4 regions of the Cupriavidus sp. GW823-FHT07A04 genome follow, and region 1 is predicted to be linked to each of the others. Evidence: predicted binding sites of a transcription regulator. Region 1 holds the regulator's gene; each other region holds the start of a gene.
What was found. The regulator FNR, encoded in region 1, switches genes on or off when oxygen is low (the NO sensors DNR and NnrR bind a similar motif). The targets are predictions, from matches to a motif close to TTGATNNNNATCAA.

Region 1 (4,573 bases):
GCGCAGGCCGCCCGGGCACGTCACGGTGGCCGATCACCTCGATCCAGCTGCGGTCCTCGAGCTTCTTCACGACTTCGGTGCTGACCGCGACACCACGGATTTCCTCGATATCGCCCCGCGTGACCGGTTGCCGGTAGGCAATGATCGCCAGCGTCTCCATCACGGCGCGGGAGTACTTGGGCGGCTTTTCAGGATTCAGCCGATCCAGGTATTCACGCATGACAGGGCGGCTCTGGAAACGCCAGCCACTGGCCAGTGCCACGAGTTCCACGCCGCGTTGCTCCCAGTCGCGGCGCAGCTCTTCGAGCAGCACACGAATGGTGTCGGCACCGACGTCGTCGGCAAACAGCCGGCGCAAGTCATTGACGCGCAAGGGTTCCTGCGCGCAGATCAGCGCGGTCTCGAGGACGATCTTCGCCTCTTGGGTATTCATGTTGATTGCGTGCAGCCTGTCTTTGCACCTGCGCCCCGGTTGATCCCGGGCGCACTGGAGATTGCGGGTTCAGCGGTAGGGATTGCCACCGCCATCTGGCCGCGCAGCCAACCGCATGCTTGATGCATGCCAGCCGTGCGCCTTCTTTTATTGCATCGGGTGCCGGACCTGACCGGCAGGAGATCGCCCGGCCACCGGCATTATCTGCCAGTCGACGGAGCCCTTGCGTCGCGCCTTCCCCCTGATGTGGCGGACCTGTCCGGCGCGGCGTTTATCATCGAACGCGCCGGGTGCAAGAAAATACGGATATCGGGCCTGCCGGCCTATTTCACCCCGCCCTGCCGTAGCTGGTCTTTTGAACCGAATCTTTTGAACCGGACGGCGGATGGGGAACGGTCCCTGGCGCTGATGCCTGCCTGGGTGTTCCTGGCATGCATCCCTGAGCAGCGGATGCTACCTGACGATGCCACGATGAAATACGTGCGCGATATCGCTGTTCTTGCGATTGTATGGCATTCCCTGGCAAACCTGCAACCGATTCGCACAGCTACCTCAGCGAAGAAGTGACAGATACACCACGAAGCAGCGCTTCAGAAGACCAGGCAGAATCCATGCGCGGCAAGCGTCTCAGGCAAAAGCAGCGCGCGCGCCACCCCGGCCAAGCCAAAGGCCACCACCGCAAGCCCAGCGCCAGCCCGCAACGCCGGGCGCCGCGAAAGCTGCCTGAGATAGCCGGACAGGCCCGAGATCACCAGCAGGTTCGGCAGGGTGCCCAGGCCAAACACGGCCATCACCAGCGCGCCCGACGGGGCATTGCCGGCCAGCAACGCCATGGCAAGAGCACCGTACACCATGCCGCACGGGACCAGCCCCCAGGCTAGCCCCATGCCGTAGCGGCGCAGCAACCGGCCCTGCCCATGCGCCCGGGCCACAGCCGGCAAGCGCGCCCCGACGGCACCAAGGCCGCGCAGCAAGCCACCCGCGCCCCGGGCGGCGAGCCGCTCCAGCCAACCCGTACCCATGGTGCGCCCGCGCAACATCCACAAGCCCGACAGCACCAGCATTACACTGCCGACCCCGAACAGCCAGCGCTGCAGCGGCAGGTACTGCGTCTTCCAGACGCCGGCGCCAAGGGCGCCCAGCAAGCCTCCCAGCACCGCATACATGCTCAGCCGCCCGGCATGCATGACAAGCAGTTCCAGCAACCAATGGCCGGGACGCCGGAGCACCGTGGCAGGCACGCGCGCAACGCCGCCCTGCTCCGCCGCCAGCGCGATCCCGCCGCACATGGCGGCGCAGTGCACGCCGCCCAGCAATGCCAAGGTAAATACGCTGATAAGCACGCCTATGGTCAACTTCTCCTCCCAATCACACAATCGCAACGTCTGGCGCGGTAAAATGCGGCGAACGCGCCCCCGCAGCTCCAAGAGGCGCTATCAACATGAGGCCTTGCGCCCGCGCACACCAGCGCGCTCGCACAACATGACGACGGGCACGGCAAGCCGCGCTGCACAGATAGCGCACTGCCGCAAGACCCGCGCGCCAGGCCGATGTGGATAGCGCTTCCAACCGACGACTCTCAACGTCAAGCTCTCAACTCAATGCGCCCGCCACATCGCGCTTGACTGACTGCGCTAAACCGACAGGCCCCAATTGCTCACCACCATTCCCATTACCGAGATGTCGCCCCGCTGCTCCACTTGCTCGCTCGGCCAGCTCTGCCTGCCCGTCGGCATGTCGCAGCAGGACCTCGAAAAGATGGATACGCTGGTCCAGGACCGGGTGCGCGTACGCAAGGGCGAAACCCTGTACCGCCTCGGCGATCCTCTCACCGCCGTCTACGCGATCCGCTTCGGCACGCTCAAGACCCACCTGACAATGGAAGACGGCCGCTCGCAGATCACGGGCTTCCACCTTCCCGGCGAAGTCGTCGGCCTCGACGGCCTTGGCGAGATGCAGCATGCGTCGGACGCCACCGCGCTGGAAGATACCGAAGTCTGCGTGGTGCGCTTTGGCGATCTCCAGACGCTGTCCAACGTCCTGCCGTCGCTGCAGCATCAGTTCATGCGCCTGATGAGCAAGGAGATCTCGCAGGACCAGGTCATGTTGATCACGCTCGGATCGATGCGCGCCGAGGAGCGGCTTGCCGCTTTCCTGATCAACCTGTCCGAGCGCTTGTCCGCGCGCGGCTATTCGGCCTCCGAGTTCGTGCTGCGCATGAGCCGCGAGGAAATCGGCAGCTACCTGGGGCTCAAGCTCGAAACCGTCAGCCGCCTGTTCTCGCGCTTTGCGGAAGCCGGCCTGATCCAGATCCGCCAGCGCCACGTCAAGCTGGTCGACATGGTGGGGATCAAGCAGATCGTCAACAAGTCCTGCTGACCTGCACGTCGCGCGCCGCCCTCGCCCGCGGCGGCTCGCCGCGATGCCGCGCCTGCTGGCCTGAACCGGCAAGGCGCGCATCGCAATCACTCCAGCTCGTCCGTGTCCGCCAGCCGCGTGGGCATGGTGTACAGCGTCAAGCCGCTCGACAGCGCGCACAGCACCCACGCGATCAGGAAACCCACGGTGTAGACCGCCTCCCGCGATGCCTCGACCGGCTGGCCGAAGAAGCGCAGGTCGCCGGGATCGACCATGGAGAATACCAGCGCGGTCGTCAGCCCGGCGACCAGGAAAGCGGGCCACAGCACCCACATCAGCCAGCGTAGCCTCATGATCACCTCGCTTGCGCCGCGACCGGCGCTGCCTGGCGTGCCGCGCTGCCCGCCTTCTCAACCACCAGGCCGTGGCGCGCCACCCCTTCCTCAATGGGCGGATCCGGATGGGTCATGGCCAGCCAGATCGTGACCCCGCAGGCCACCATGGCCACGAACGGCCCACTCATCAGCAGCCACGGCCATGGCTCCTTCCACCAGGGATTACTTTGCTGCGTCATCTGGCCTCCTCTAGATCTAGATCGCGTATGTTGCGTACGGATTGGTGCAACCAGCGTCCCTGCCGCCTCATAGATTGCGCGGCACGATAAAGCTGGTGCTCTGTCGAATCTCCGCGCCATGGCTCCCCGCGCCCTCGTCGGGCACCGCGGTCACTGTGACCTCGATCTTGTGCGTGCCCTGCGCCGCGGACTCGATCGGCACGCGCACCCGGATGGGAATCAGGCGATTGGACGTGGGCTCCAGGTTGCCGGCAGCGTGATCATATTCCACGGCCAGGCCCTTGAGCTCATCGCTGCCCGCGCTGACGGCGACGCGCATTGGCGCCTCGGTCGTGTTGATCAGCTGCAGCCGGTACACGTTCTCGATCCAGCGCCCTTCCACTTCCCGCCCCAGCGCGCCGCGGTCGCGGATGATATCGACCTTGAGCGGCGTGCGCATGGCCAGCGAGGCCATGAAGCCGGCGACCAGCGCCAGCCAGATCACCGAGTAGATCACCGTGCGCGGCCGCACCAGGCGCTTGCGCGCCACGGTCTCGGAGAGCGCGCTGCGCATGGCGTTCTCGGACGTATAGCGGATCAGCCCGCGCGGGTAAGCCATCTTGTCCATGACCTGGTTGCAGGCGTCGATACAGGCGCCGCAGCCAATGCAGTCGTATTGCAGGCCATCGCGGATATCGATGCCAGTAGGACAGACCTGCACGCAGATGCTGCAATTCACGCACGAGCCCAGCCCGGCGGCCTTGTGGTCCGCCTTGCGCGAGCGGCTGCCGCGCGGCTCGCCGCGGCCCACGTCATAGGTGACCACATAGGTGTCGCGATCCACCATCACGCTCTGGAAGCGCGCATACGGGCACATGTACTTGCAGACCTGCTCGCGCATGAAGCCGGCGTTGCCCCAGGTGGCAAACGAGTAAAACAGCATCCAGAACGTCTGCCACGGACCCAGCGAGAGGCTCAGCACCTGCGCGCCGAGCGTGCGAATGGGCGAGAAATAGCCGACGAAGGTAAAGCCCGTCCATAGCGCGATCACGATCCAGAGCGTGTGCTTGGTGGCCTTCAGGCGCAGCTTGCGCACGCTCCAAGGATCGCCGTCCAGGCGGATGCGGGCAAAGCGGTCGCCTTCCACATGCCGCTCGATCCACATGAAGATCTCGGTGTACACCGTCTGCGGACAAGCGTAGCCGCAAAACAGCCGCCCCGCGATCGCC
Region 2 (4,573 bases), on a different contig from region 1:
GTGTTGCAGCACCACGATGTTTGATGGTCATCGGATCGAGGAGTCCGCCATGCCGTTTCCAGAGCGCATCGAAACCATCAGCCGGCAGCGCCGTCTGCTCACCGGCAGCGTGAGCCTGGCGTTGCTGGCGATGTGGCTGGGGATCTCGCCCTCGCGCTTGCGCGCGCAGGCTAGCCGGGACAGCGCCCTCGTGCCCATCGGCGTGATTGGCTCGGGCCGCATCGGCAGCACGGTAGGCGGCCTGTGGGTGAAGGCAGGCCATCCCGTCCTGTTCTCCTCGCGCCACCCGGATGAACTCAAGCCGCTGGTCGAAAAACTTGGCCCGCTTGCCCGCGCGGGCACGGTGGCCGAGGCGCTGGCGTTTTCCAACGTGATTTTTCTTGCCGTCCCTTACAAGGCGTTGCCTGAGATATCGGCGGAGTATGGCAAGGCCTTTGCCGGCAAAGTGGTGGTGGATGCGACCAACGCCGTGCGTGCGCGCGATGGCGCTGTTGCCGAAGAGGCGATGCGCAAGGGCATCGGCATCACCACCGCAAAGTACCTGCGCGGCGCGCGTATCGTGCGCGCTTTCAATTTCATGGGCGCCACCAACTTCGCCAATCAGAACCACCGGGCCGAGGGCCTGATCGCGGTGCCGATCGCCGCCGATGATCCGAAGGCCCTGCGCATCGGCGAGCAACTGGTGCGCGATGCAGGCTTCGAGCCGGTGGTGGTCGGCCGGCTTGCCACGGCCGACAGCTTCGCCCCGGGCGGGCCGCTGTTCCATCAGATCGGCTCGGCCGACGCCATGCGCGCGCGCATGGCGGAGCAGGGCGGGAAGATGGTGGCGACGCCTAAGTAATCATGCCGGCGCCACCGGGCCTCAGGTCTGAGCCATGCCGCCATGGGCGGCGGGCCCGTGCGGGGCTTAGCCGTGCCAGGCGCCCTTCATCCAGACCCAGCCGCCACCCTCGAAGCGCCAGACCCAATGCCCGGGCACCCAGTAGGCATGCTGCGCGGGCGGGGCAACCGTGATCTGTTCCACGATCACGGGCGGCATCACCGGCACCGCCTGCTGGACCCAGCGGCCGTGCACCCAGAACCAGTCGTTGCCTTCCCACTTCCAGTGGCCCGGCACCCAGTTCCAGCCGTAGGCAGGCGCGGGGCCGCGGTCTTCGTGCACCGGCGGCGGCATGTTGCGGACCATCTGGTGGGGTGGCGCAGGCGCCGGCTGGCGTACTACCACGCGCTCGGTCACGCAGCCGGCAAGGCTGCCGAGCACCGCCAGCGAGGCGAGCGCCGGCAGGGCGGCGCGGAGCAGGCGGCGGCGTGCCGGCGCATGGGGTTTGCTGATTGCCATTTGTCTTTGTCCTGTTTGTCCTGTCGGCGCTGATTTGCGCTCGGGCGTTGTCCAAGGGGCGGCCCCGGGTCGGGATGCGCAATGACCTTGGGACCGATACCTTGCTTAACGAGGCAAGCGCCGCTGTGCGGGACAAGCGCGCGGAAAGACTTTGTAATTGAGTATTACGCGTCCCAAAAGACAAACCGCAGCCAGGGCGGCTGCGGCAGGTGGTGGGGGTGGTGGTGGGTTATGCCGGCACTGGCGCGTTGGCGCTGGTCTGCCGGCCGCGGAAGTCCGTCCAGCAGAGTGCCTTGAAGTCGTACAGCTTGCAGCGGCGCGCGGTATGGAAATACCAGCGCCAGGTGAAGTTCTGGATGATGATGCGGCCCGGCAGCGCATGCTCCAGCAGCGCCTGGGCGCGCTTGAGGCGGTACAGCGGCACGCTCATGTCCACGTGGTGCGCGGTGTGCTCCATGATGTGGTGCAGCGCCGCGCCGATGCCATAGCGAAAGCGCAGGTGCACGGTGGTGGAGACGAAGGGCTGGGCACGCGCCCACATGGCCTTGGTGTCGTACCAGGCCACGCTGGTGTGGGTGTGGTGCACGTAGAGCACGAAGCCCACGGTGAAATTCCAGACCAGGAACGGCAGCCCGAAGCCCAGCCCGACCAGCAGCGCCACCGACTGCCCGGTGGCGATGGCCAGCCACGCCAGCGCACCGATCCAGGCCACGCCGAAGAGCGCCACCAGCGTGCAGTCCCACATGAAGACGGCGCGGCGCGTGGGCATCTGGCGGCGGCTGGGGAAGAACATCTTGAACCACCAGATCTCGACCAGGTAGTACAGGCCCGCGCCAAAGCCGGTGCGGTAGACCCGCTCCAGCGCACGGCGCCAGCGCGGCAGGGCCTGGAATTCCTCGAGCGAGTAAGGCTGCCAGACGAAGTCGAAGCCCTTGAGGTTGGAGTAACCGTGGTGAACCACGTTATGGCCCACTTCCCACAGGCTGTAAGGCGTGAGCGACGGCAGGAAGGTCAGCCGGCCCAGCCATTTGTTCAGGCCACGCCGGGGCGTCAGGCTCTGGTGGCAGGCATCGTGGCCGATGATGAACAGGCGGGCGATGATCAGCCCCGTTGCCACGCTGGCGGCCAGCTTGGCGAGCCAGTGGGAGAACAGCACCACCCCGGCCAGCGCGGCCAGGAACAGCGCGGTGTCCAGCGCGAACAGCGCCAGCGCGCGCGGCGTGCTGCGCGCGCCAAGCGGGATCAGCCAGCCGCGGATGATCTTGCGCGAGGGCAGGGGGACGTCAGGGGAAATCGGCTCCGGAAAGGAAGCTTGCTGCGTGGCAATCATGCAAAAACCTTCAGTTGTCGAACGCGGGGTCGGGCTGGGCCCGAGACTGGCGGTGCACGGCCACAGGGCGGCCGATGATGTGACAGCTTAGAAGTATTGCATGACAGGGGTGTTGATCCGGGTCAAGCCCGCGAGGCCGGACCCGGTGCCATCTTGTTAAAAGTGATGATTAGTGCGCGGCGGAGGCTGGCGCGCTCGCCGGCTCGCCCATCACATACACCTCGCCGATGACGCGGTCGTCACCCAGCATGGCGAAGGCGAACAACTGCTCTTCCAGCGTTTCCGAGCGCTCGCTGCGGCGCGCGATCAGCGGCGTGGCCTGCGGATCGAGCACGATGAAGTCAGCCTCGCAGCCCGGGGTGAAGCTGCCCACGCGCTCGCTCCAGCCCAGTGCGTCGGCGGCGGCGCGGGTGGCCAGGTAGAACATGCGCAGCGCGGTGAGGTGGTAGCCGCCCATGCGCGCCACCTTGTGGGCGGCGTTCATGGTACGCAGCATCGAGAACGAGGTGCCTCCGCCCACGTCGGTGGCGAGCGTCACATTGAGGCGGTGCGCATCCGACTGGTGGAAGTCATAGAAGCCGCTGCCCAGGAACAGGTTGGAGGTGGGGCAGTGCGCCACCGCCGCGCCACTGTCGGCCAGCCGCTTGCGGTCGTCCTGGTCGAGGTAGATGGCGTGGCCGTACAGCGCGCCCGGGCGCAGCAGGCCGTAGTGATCGTAGATGTCCAGATAGCTGCGGGCTTGCGGGAACAGCTCGGCCACCCATTTCACTTCGTCGCGGTTTTCCGCCACGTGGGTCTGGATGAAGGCGTCCGGGTAGGCCTTGGCCAACTCGCCGCAGGCTTGCAGCTGCGCTTCGCTGGAGGTGGGCGCGAAGCGCGGCGTAATGGCGTACGACAGGCGGTTCTTGCCGTGCCAGCGCGAGATCAGGTCGGCCGAATCGCGCGCGCCGGACTCGGCGGTGTCGCGCAGGAATTCGGGGCAGTTGCGGTCCATCATCACCTTGCCGGTGACCAGGCGCAGGTTGCGGCGGTCGGCTTCGGCAAACAGCGCATCGGCCGAGGCCGTATGCACGGTGCTCCAGGCCACGGCGCTGGTGGTGCCATTGCGCAGCAACTCGTCGGCGAAGAAGCCGGCCACGGCCGCCGCATATTCCGGCTCGGCAAAGCGGCGCTCCTCGGGGAAGGTATAGGTCTCCAGCCAGTGCAGCAGGCCGGGCGAGGGCGAGGCGATGATGTCGGTCTGCGGGTAGTGCACGTGCGTGTCGATAAAGCCCGGCACGATCAGCTTGCCGCGGCGGTCGATCACTTCGGCGCCAGCCGGGATCTGGTCGGCCAGGTCGGCATGGTTGCCAACCGCGGCGACATGCCCGGCGGTGACGATCAGCACCCCGTCTTCCCAATACTGATACGCGTCGTCATGAAACTGGGGGTCGCGCAGGAAGTGCAGCACGCGGCCACGGATGGCGCGGGTGATGGACTGGGTGGGGGGCGTGGTCGTCATATCGATGTCTCGTCATGCGCCGGCGCGCGCATGGCGCGCCGGCATCTTGGTGTGAGCCGCGCTTCAGGCCGTGGAGGCCGCGGCGGGCAAGGGGGATTGCCAGAAGTGGTCGACTTCGGCGAGGAAGGCAGTCTTTTGCGAGGCGGGCAGGAACGACGCCTCGAAACTGTTGCGCGCCAGCTTGTGGCCATCGGCCGCGGTCAGCGGCAAGGCTTCGAAAGTGGCTTCCCAGTTCGCGTTCATATAGCCGCCGAAATAGGCGGGGTCGTCCGAGTGCAGCGTGACCAGCACGCCGGCTTCCAGCAGGCGGTGCAGGGAGTGGTCGCGCAGGTCGGGGTAGACCTTGAGCTTCTGGTTGGACAGCGGGCATACCGTGAGCGCCACGCGCTCGCGGGCCAGCCGC
Region 3 (4,573 bases), on a different contig from region 1:
CACGCTCGCGGGCTGCGGTGGCAAGGCTGAGTTGAGTCAATAATTCGGCGTCATCCTGCCGGGCCACCACGGCGCCCGCAGCCAGGGCATCGCCCTCGCGAACCGGCAGATCGATGACGCGGCCCGGATACTTCACCGCCACGTCCAGGCGGCCGATCTCCATGCGCCCATTGCTGTGGGCCACATCCGCCGGCCACGGGTCGCGCTGGCTGCCAAGCCACCACACGGCGGCTCCAATGGCGCCAGCAACGAACAATACCGCTATACCCCAGCCTGGTTTGAGTTTCATCGGCTACCTGTGCACCTGTGCGCTGAATGATGGAATGCCGCCGGGCGCGCCAGGGGGTTCAGGGTGTCGGGCAAAGGGGGGAAGGGGAGACGACAAAGACAGACCTTGATCCGCGGGGCGACGGCGTAGGGTCCAATGCTATCCGGCGGGGTGGGGCGTGGACTTGATCTAGCGCAAGTTGGTGCCGAAGGGGGCACTTTTTGGAGGGGGAGTTCTAATTAGGCGATTAAGCGATGCGCAGTACCGCCGCGCCGGCCAGGCGGCCCGCGCGCAGGTCGGCCAGCGCGGCATTGGCCTGCTCCAGCGGATAGACCGTGGTGGTGGTGCGCAGCGGCGTGGCCTGGGCGATCCGCATCAGTTCCAGCCCGTCGTCGCGCGTGAGGTTGGCCACCGACACGATCGACCGCTCCTCCCAGAGCAGGCGATAGGGGAAGGCCGGAATATCGCTCATGTGGATGCCACCGCAAACCACGGTGCCGCCCTTGGCGACGGCTTGCAGCGCCATCGGCACCAGCGCACCCACCGGCGCGTAGATCAGCGCGGCATCGAGCGGCTGCGGTGCGGGCTGGTCGCTTGGACCGGCCCAGCACGCCCCGGTGTCACGCGCGAACTGGCAGGCGGCGGTGTCGCCGGGGCGCGTGAAGGCAAAGATCTCGCGCTGCTGGGCGACGGCGATCTGCGTCACCAGGTGGGCCGCGGCGCCAAATCCGTAAATGCCGATAGACCGGACCTTGCGGGCGTCCCCCGCCATGCGCAGCGTGCGGTAGCCAATCAGGCCCGCACACAGCAAGGGCGCCGCATGCTCGTCGTCGTAGTGCTCCGGGATGGGGAAGCAAAAGCGGCTGTCGGCCACTACGTACTCGGCGTAGCCGCCGTCGCGCGTATAGCCGGTGAACTGCGGCGTATCGCACAGGTTTTCGCGACGCGCCGCGCAATAGCCGCAGTGCCCGCAGGTCTGCCCGAGCCACGGCACGCCGACCCGGTCGCCCGGGGCAAGGCCCGTCACGCCTGCGCCACAGGACTCGACCCTGCCAACGATTTCGTGTCCGGGAATGAGGGCGGCTTTCGGGTGCGCGAGTTCGCCGTCGACAATGTGCAGGTCGGTGCGGCAGACGCCGCAGGTGCTCACCGCGATACGCACTTCGCCTGGGCCGGGGTCTGGCACGGGGACGCGCGCCAGGCGCAAGGCCGGCCCGGTGCCGTCGAAAATCATGGCGCGCATCGTCTCGTGCATGGTGACGTCCTCGGCGGTGCCCAGCATTTAGCCTAGGTCACGCTGACGGTTGCCGCTTGATCCGTATCCATGGCGTACGCGAGGCGCCAGCCCCTGTGCAGAAGGTATCGGCTTGACCTGAGTCAATAGCCACGTCCAAACGCTTCCTAGACTGGATTCAGGCTCCCAAACCCAAACCTAAACCGCACAGGAATGTTATGGAATACGCCAGCATCATGGTCCACCTGGACACCAGCCCACGCGCGCTGGACCGGCTTGAAATCGCTGCCCGGCTCGCCGTGGCACGCCATGCCCGGCTGATCGGGCTGTTTGCCGGCTTTATGCCGGATGTCGCCTGGTTTTACCTGATGGAGGGTGCCGCGACCTATATCAACGAGGACCGCCAGCGGCGCAGTGAGGCGCGCGAGGCGGTGCACCGGCGCTTCCTGGCGGCAACGCAGGACCTGGGGATCGAAACCGAGTGGCGGGCAGTGGATGGCGATCCGTTGATGATGGCGCTGCGCGAAGTGCGCGAGGCCGACCTTGTGGTTGCCGGGCAATACGATCCGGCCGACCCAGACAGCTTTGTCGCGACCCAGTTCCTGGAAACCCTCATCCTCGACGGTGGCAGGCCGGTTCTTGTCATTCCATTCGCAGGCCAGTTCGCTGTCCCCGGCGCACGTGTCATGGTGGCTTGGAACGGCGGACGCGAGGCCACGCGCGCCTTGCACGACGCCATGCCCTTGATCTGCGGCGGGCAGGCCAAGGTGCTTTGCGCGCAAGGTACCGGCGCGCGGCCCGATGCGAGCCTGCCGGGCCATGCCATGGCCGCGTTGGCAAGCCATGGCGTCCAGGCAGAGTTTGAACACTGCCAGGAAGGATCGGACATCGCCATCGGGGAAACCTTGCTCTCGCGCGCGGCGGATTTTGGCGCCGATCTGGTGGTGATGGGCGCCTACGGGCGCGGCCGCCTGCGCGAGTTGGTACTGGGTGGCGTCACCAGGGCTTTGCTGGACACCATGACGGTGCCCGTCCTGATGTCACACTAGTCACATCAACTGCCGGCATGGCGCGGGCGCGATATCCGCGCCCGCGCGCACCATGGCTGCGGCCGGCTCCGCGCATGGCCGGAAGTGAGATTGACGCAGATCATGCTAACCGGCAACCACCCACCTATATTGAAGCTTGAAGCGGAACGAGGGTTCAGCGCGCCACGCCGCAGGCACTTCGTGCCGGCGGCCCATCACTTGATCTGGCGCAAGCGGCCTGCCCGATGTCATCGCATCATGGATGTGGATCCACCTTGCCGCGCCCGGGAGTCGACGATGTCCGATTTAACGAAAGAGCAGCTCTCCAGCCTCGTCGCCTTGCTGGACAGCAGAGAGCAGAGAATCCGCGGCCAGATGGACGCCGCAGCCGTTTCCCGTACTGTGTCCGCCGAGCGCGAAGCGAGCGACGACGCGGATCTCGCTGAGCATGGCACCGAGGAGCGCATGGACGATGCCGTGGCGGAACACTACCGCATGGAACTGGCCGACATAGCGGTGGCGCGCAAGCGGATCGCCAGGCTTAGCTACGGCGTGTGCGTGGACTGCGGCGAGCCCATTCCTTATCCACGCCTGCAAGCGTATCCCACGGCCAAACGCTGCACCCCGTGCCAGCGCAAGCACGAGCACATGTTCGGGGCGCCGAGCGGTATGCGATGAGCATGGGCGGGCGTTCCCGCGGGCGGGCTCGCCAGGTGAGTCCGCAATACTGCAGGCAGGCCGCGTGGGCGCTGCCCGATTCGATTTCAGGAGCCAGACATGAAAGTCCGTGAGCGTTCGAGCCAGGTCAGGCCGGCCCGTTGGGACCGGCTTCCCCAGGATCCCATCCACGATGCCTACAAGCAGCCGGAGCAGGCGCCCGCCATCGCTTCCTGTCCCGCTTGCCACGCGGTCTTCCTGAAAGGATGTTGGCAATGGCGGGCCGTGCCGCCCGGCGCCAAGGCGCTGATGTGCCCGGCCTGCCACCGCATCGCCGACCATGTGCCCGCGGCGCAGTTGACGCTGGATGGGGCGTTCCAGCGGGAGCACCGGGATGAGATTCTCGGGCTGGTGCGGCACCGCGAAGCCCTGATGAGAGAGAGTCATCCGATGGAGCGCGTCATGGCGACGCAGACTCAGGAGGATCGCATCACCATCACGACCACGGGCTTTCACCTGGCACGCGATATCGGCTCTGCCGTGCATCATGCGTATCGTGGCAAGCTGGAAATCGACTATCCCGACGCCGACGAGACCCTCTATGTTCATTGGCACCGCGCTTGAGGACCGTCATGGCGCGCATTGGGGGCCGTCCAGTCTGACAGACACCTCGCCTTACGGCGTCGATGGAAGTCGCTAGCCGGCTAGCCAGCTAGCTGGTCCCTCACCGGCAAAAGGTGATGTCATGACTTTCCAGGACAGGAACGAGGCCGCCGAGCGGCTAGCCGAAGCGCTCTCCGGGTACGGCGACGCCCATCCCCTTGTGCTGGCCATTCCACGGGGTGGCGTGCCGATGGGCAAGATACTCGCCGACCGGCTCGGCGGCGAACTGGACGTGGTCCTGGTCAGGAAGCTAGGGGCGCCATTCGACCGCGAGATGGCGGTCGGCGCGGTCGATGAAAGCGGCTGGGTCTACGTGACGCCCTACGCGGCACGAGTTGGCGCCGACTCCAGCTATCTCAACCAGGAGCGCAACGAACAGCTTGCATTGCTGCGCCGCCGCCGCAAGCAATACACGCCGGGGCGCGCCGCGCGTGCGCTGGACGGGCGCACGGTGATCGTGGTGGACGATGGGCTTGCCACGGGCGCCACCATGATTGCCGCATTGCATGCCGTGCGGCAGCAGCATCCTGCCCGGCTGGTATGCGCTGTGCCCGTGGCCGCGCCGGCTTCGCTCGCCGAGGTGCGGCGTTACGCGGACGAGGTGGTCTGCCTGCGATCGCCGGCCAATTTTTCCGCTGTCGGTGAGCATTATCGGGAGTTTCCGCAGGTTGAGGATGAGGAAGTGGTGGCTTGCCTGGAGGGCGATCCGGGGCAGCACGGGGT
Region 4 (4,573 bases), on a different contig from region 1:
ATGACCTGGAAGGGGGCCGCGCAGCACAGCGTTTGCCTCAGGCGGTAAAGCAGCGCGAACAGTTGCGGATCGATCACGCCGACCTGGCCCGAGTAGTGATCGCGCAGGAAGCGATTGAGCGCGGCCAGTGACTCGGGCACGAACTGATCGCCGACGGCGTAGACCAAGGCGATGCGCTCGCCGGTGTGGGTGTGCTCGAAGGACAAGCTGCGGGCATCGGGCAAGCTCGCCAGCGCGGACCGGGCCGGCAACGGCAGCAGCGTGCCAGCCAGCACAAGCCCGCCGGCGTGCCGCAGGAACAGGCGGCGAGGATCGCTGGGCGGTTTGGTCATCGAAAGCACTCCCCTTTGGTGCAATTGCCCTATCTTGCCTGCGTGCTGGCCAAGGCGGAAGCCCGCAGGCGGGCGGACCGTTGCCGCAGCGCCTCGTCAAGCACGCGGTCCAGCCCATAGATATCCGGGAAGAAGTAGACGCGAGCGTCAGCCTTGACGATGGCCGTGCCGTAGGCAAGCACCACCGGCAAGGGCTGGCGCAGCCGCAGCGTGCTGGATTCTCCCTTCTCCATGGCCTCGCGGATGCGCGCCTCGGTCCAGCCTGGCGTGTCCTGCAGCACGAAGCCAGCCAGCGCCTCCGGCGCCTCGACACGGATGCAGCCGTGGCTCAGGTCGCGCCGGTCCCGCGCGAACAGTTGCGGGGTGGGCGTGTGATGCAGGTAGATGTTCTCGTTGTTGGGGAAGACGAACTTGATGTCGCCAAGCGCATTCATCGGCCCCGGGCGTTGCCGTATGCGCAGTTGGCCGCGCTGGACGGCATCCAGGCTGGCGGCCGACAGGGTGGTGATCACCTTGCCCTCGCCACTGACGAACTCGAAGCCTTGCCGCTCGAAATAGCCGGGATCGCGGCGCAGCCGGGGCACGGTTTCCGCGCGCGCGATGGACGGCGGCACGTTCCAGTAAGGACTGAACTCGATGAAGCGCATGTCCTCCTTGAACAGCGGCGTGCGCGTATCGAGCGCCTTGCCCACGATCACCTTCATTTCCGCCTTGACCTGGATGGCGCCGCCGTGGATTTCGTAGGCGCGCAACACGAACTCCGGCACGTTGACCACGATCATGCGCGGGCCCTCCAGCAGGGGCGTCCAGCGCAGGCGCTCCAGCGTCAGTTCGATCTGCCGTATGCGGCCGGCGAGCGGCGCGTTCAGTTGCGCGAACGTGCCCGCGCCGATGGCGCCATCCGCCTCCAGCCCGTGGCGGACCTGGAACGCCTTGATGCCCTCCACCAGTTCGCCTTGGTAGCGTTCCGGGAGCGGCGTGGCGGCGGGCAGGTCACCTAGCGCGATCAGGCGCTGCGCCAGCACCGGCAGCCCGGCGTAGGCCTGCCCGGGCACCAGCTTCCTGCCGGGCAGCGGCGGCAGCGGTGCCTGCCAGGCCGGGTGGCCTGCCAGCGCGCGGTAGCGTGAAAGCGCCGCGCGCAAGCTTGCGTAGAGCGGGAACGACGGCGCCGCCTGCCGGACTGCCTCGGGCAGGTCCTGCCCGGCGATGGCTGCGCGCAGGAGGCGCGACGGATCGAACTGCCGGTCCGGCGCCGGGGCAAATTTCTCGTGGATCGTGCCGGGATCGACCCGGCCGCCGTGCAGGTCGGCAAGATAGCGCTGCATCGCCGCTGTCAGCCTCTCGTCAAGCGAGGCGGCGGCTTCGGGCGCCAACGGCGGCCCGTCCGCGGCCTGGCCCAGCGCGCGGCGCAGGCCGTCGGCATCATAATCGCGGGGTTCCAGCCCGTCGGCCGTGGCGCCGTCGAGGATGCCGGCGGCTTGCCAGGCCTGGGCATTGGGATGGCCCTGAGAAAACCAGAGCGCTGCTGGCGCTGCCTGTGCGGCCAGCGCGAGCCCATGGCAACTCAAGGCCCATGCGGCCAGCAGGCCGGCCAGGACCCGGGGCGCGGCCACGCCGTTGCGTCGGATCCGGGAAGCGCCTCGCATCAATCCGCCCGCCGCCGGCATGATTCCCGTCGTTCAGCCCGTCGTTCAGCGCATCGTTCAGCGCATCGTTCAGCGCGTCGTTCCCGGGGCGTCCTCATTCCTCGATCTCGCTGCGCACCATCAGCACCGGCTTGTTGCTCTTGTGCACCACGCCTTCGGACACGCTGCCCATGACCAGGCGCCGGAAGCCGCGGCGGCCGTGCGTGCCGATCACGATCAGGTCCGCATTCCAGCGGTCGGCTTGCTCCACGATCGTGGTGGAGATCTGCCCGGGGGAAACGGGCTTCTCGAGGATCAGCGTCGAATGCGGGATGCCGGCATCCGCCAGGCGCGTGGCGGCCGCTGCCAGCGCATCGCGTCCCGCGGCCAGGATGCCTTCCATCAGTTTGCGCGGGTCGTAGCTGCCCGCAGTGAAGAAGATATCGTTGTCGTCCGCCACGAAGAGCACCTTTACCTCGCTGCCGGTCGCCTTGGCCACCGTGATGGCCTGGCTCAGCGCAAGGTCCGAAGAGCGGCTGCCGTCCACCGCGAGCAATATTCTCTGGTACATGGTCCGTGCCTCCTGGCTGGATGTCGCCATGTTGCAATGTCGATAGGAAAGCGCGCATGGGAGCGGCCTCCATTAGCAGCTTAGAGGGCTGGGCACGGGGCGTATTGATGCACGTCAAGCGGCCTGGCGATGCGCGCAAGGCGCAGAAACGACCCGTTGCCCGGGAAAGCAGCGAATGCCATGATCTACATCAACACCGCGCTTGCCCGGGCGTACAAACTGGAAGCGTCGGCTGCAAGCTGCGGCGCCTGTCTTTTTTATCGGGAGGTACAAGATGTACAGCAAGATCCTGGTTGCCGTGGATGGCAGCGAGTCCGCCGATCGGGCGCTGGAGGAGGCTCTGCGCCTGGCCGCGGCGATGCACTCGGAACTCACCGTGGTGCATGTGATCGATAACAGCTACCTCAGGTACGAGGTCGGCTACATCGACCTGACAGACCTGCGTGCCGGCCTGCTCGAAGGCGGGCAGATCCTGCTGGACGAAGCCAAGGCCAAGGCGGCGGCAGCGCAGGTGTCATGCAAGACGCTGATGGTGGATGAAGCCCTGGCGCTGGGCGACGTGGCCAATGCGATCGAGCAGGTGGCGCAGCAGACCGGGGCGGAGTTGCTGGTGCTGGGCACGCACGGTCGGCGCGGCGTGCGGCGCCTGCTGATGGGCAGCGTCGCCGAAGCGCTGGTCCGGCAATGCCGCCAGCCGGTACTGCTGGTGCACGCGCCACAGGCTGAGCCGAGCGCCGGCGCAAAGCCGGCATCAGGCGCGCCGGTGAGGCCATGACCTCCACGTTGCCGGCTGCCGCCAGGCGGCGGCGCCTGGCATGCCGGGCGCTCGCCGCGGCTGCCGTGCTGTGCTGCACAGCAGGCTTGCCGGCGGCCGCGTGGGCGGGTTCAGCCGCCGACAAGCGCGTGCTGGATGCCGACGAGCTCGATGCACGCTGCGAAGCCGTGCTGGCGCGCCTGACTGCGCGCAACCCCGGCGCGCGGGCCCTGCTGGACAAGGCCAGCGGCGTGCTGGTCTTTCCCGATGTGCTCGCTGGCGGCGCGGTGGCGGGCGTGGAGCAGGGCGACGGCATGATGCATGGCGCAGGCGGGGACAAGGCCTACTACCGGCTGATTGGCGCCTCGCTCGGGGCGCAGGCGGGCATGGCATCCAGGGCCGTGGTGCTGGTGTTCCTGACCGGGCAGGCGCTGGAACGCTTCCGTGCCAGCCAGGGCTGGACCGTGGGCGTGGACGGGTCGGTGTCCGTCCTGAGCCTGGGCATCGGTGCCAGCGTGGATAGCAATACCGTGCGGGGCGATATTGTGGGCTTCGTGCTGACCAACGGCGGCATCATGATCAGCCTGTCGCTGGTCGGCACGCGGATAACCCGGATCGAGAGCTGAGGAGCCATCGATGGAAAAGATCCTGATCGTTTATTACTCGCGCACCGGCACGGCGCGCCAGGCCGCGGAAGAACTGGCGGCGCAATCCGGCTGGCCGCTGGCGGAAGTCGGCGACCAGGCCAGCCGCGCCGGCTTGCTGGGCGATGCGCGCTGCGTGCTGGATATCTTGTTGCAGCGGCATGTAGGCTACCGCTACGCCGGCCCGGCGCTGGACGATTGCCAGCGGCTTGTCATCGTCGCGCCCATCTGGGTCGGCCACCTGGCTGCGCCCATGCGCAGCTTCCTGCGCGACCACATGCCGCTGGCCTGCAAGACGTCGGTGATCTGCGTGATGGCCCGGCAAGGCGCTTTCAGGGCGGCAGAGGAGATCGCCCGCCTGGCCACGGAGCCGCCGTCGCCGGTACTGGCGCTGCGCCAGGCCGATGTGGCCAGCGGGGCGGCAATGCAGGCCCTGCGCGCGTTTGCCGAGCAGGTGGAAGCCGCCAACGGCCGCAGCGGCGCCGCGCAGCGGCCAGCATGGCTATCGCCCAAGGAAGCCTGAGGGGGCAAGTTTCCACGAACCGCCATCAGCCGGACAGGACGGTCTCGCCTATGCGCACCACATGGCGCCATTCATCGCTGCCCAATGGCTCCTGCGCGCGCCGCTGCCACTCCAGCACCTGGAG

Region 2: AC1Q7Q_RS01150 (fatty acid desaturase) is a predicted target of FNR. The motif match lies at 2,782-2,795, and genes of this name have one in related genera.
Region 3: AC1Q7Q_RS31735 (universal stress protein) is a predicted target of FNR. The motif match lies at 1,636-1,649, and genes of this name have one in related genera.
Region 4: AC1Q7Q_RS32080 (universal stress protein) is a predicted target of FNR. The motif match lies at 2,633-2,646, and genes of this name have one in related genera.

Annotation. Positions count from the first base shown of each region.
Region 1 covers NZ_JBXAHA010000009.1:22,570-27,142, forward strand. Annotated here, with positions in the region: gene scpB (SMC-Scp complex subunit ScpB) at 1-433, opposite strand, end outside; gene AC1Q7Q_RS16690 (hypothetical protein) at 560-1,000, shown strand; gene AC1Q7Q_RS16695 (sulfite exporter TauE/SafE family protein) at 1,024-1,788, opposite strand; gene fnr (fumarate/nitrate reduction transcriptional regulator Fnr) at 2,087-2,812, shown strand; gene AC1Q7Q_RS16705 (hypothetical protein) at 2,899-3,144, opposite strand; gene AC1Q7Q_RS16710 (membrane protein) at 3,147-3,365, opposite strand; gene ccoG (cytochrome c oxidase accessory protein CcoG) at 3,433-4,573, opposite strand, start outside.
Region 2 covers NZ_JBXAHA010000001.1:250,066-254,638, forward strand. Annotated here, with positions in the region: gene AC1Q7Q_RS01140 (NADPH-dependent F420 reductase) at 50-841, shown strand; gene AC1Q7Q_RS01145 (hypothetical protein) at 908-1,339, opposite strand; gene AC1Q7Q_RS01150 (fatty acid desaturase) at 1,569-2,669, opposite strand; gene guaD (guanine deaminase) at 2,839-4,170, opposite strand; gene AC1Q7Q_RS01160 (adenosine deaminase) at 4,234-4,573, opposite strand, start outside.
Region 3 covers NZ_JBXAHA010000022.1:16,430-21,002, reverse strand. Annotated here, with positions in the region: gene AC1Q7Q_RS31745 (HlyD family secretion protein) at 1-289, opposite strand, end outside; gene AC1Q7Q_RS31740 (zinc-dependent alcohol dehydrogenase family protein) at 516-1,523, opposite strand; gene AC1Q7Q_RS31735 (universal stress protein) at 1,721-2,551, shown strand; gene AC1Q7Q_RS31730 (TraR/DksA family transcriptional regulator) at 2,828-3,208, shown strand; gene AC1Q7Q_RS31725 (BCAM0308 family protein) at 3,308-3,811, shown strand; gene AC1Q7Q_RS31720 (phosphoribosyltransferase) at 3,933-4,573, shown strand, end outside.
Region 4 covers NZ_JBXAHA010000022.1:98,255-102,827, reverse strand. Annotated here, with positions in the region: gene mepK (peptidoglycan L,D-endopeptidase MepK) at 1-332, opposite strand, end outside; gene AC1Q7Q_RS32085 (L,D-transpeptidase family protein) at 362-1,978, opposite strand; gene AC1Q7Q_RS32080 (universal stress protein) at 2,073-2,528, opposite strand; gene AC1Q7Q_RS32075 (universal stress protein) at 2,803-3,303, shown strand; gene AC1Q7Q_RS32070 (lipid-binding SYLF domain-containing protein) at 3,300-3,908, shown strand; gene AC1Q7Q_RS32065 (flavodoxin family protein) at 3,919-4,449, shown strand; gene AC1Q7Q_RS32060 (bifunctional aminoglycoside phosphotransferase/ATP-binding protein) at 4,475-4,573, opposite strand, start outside.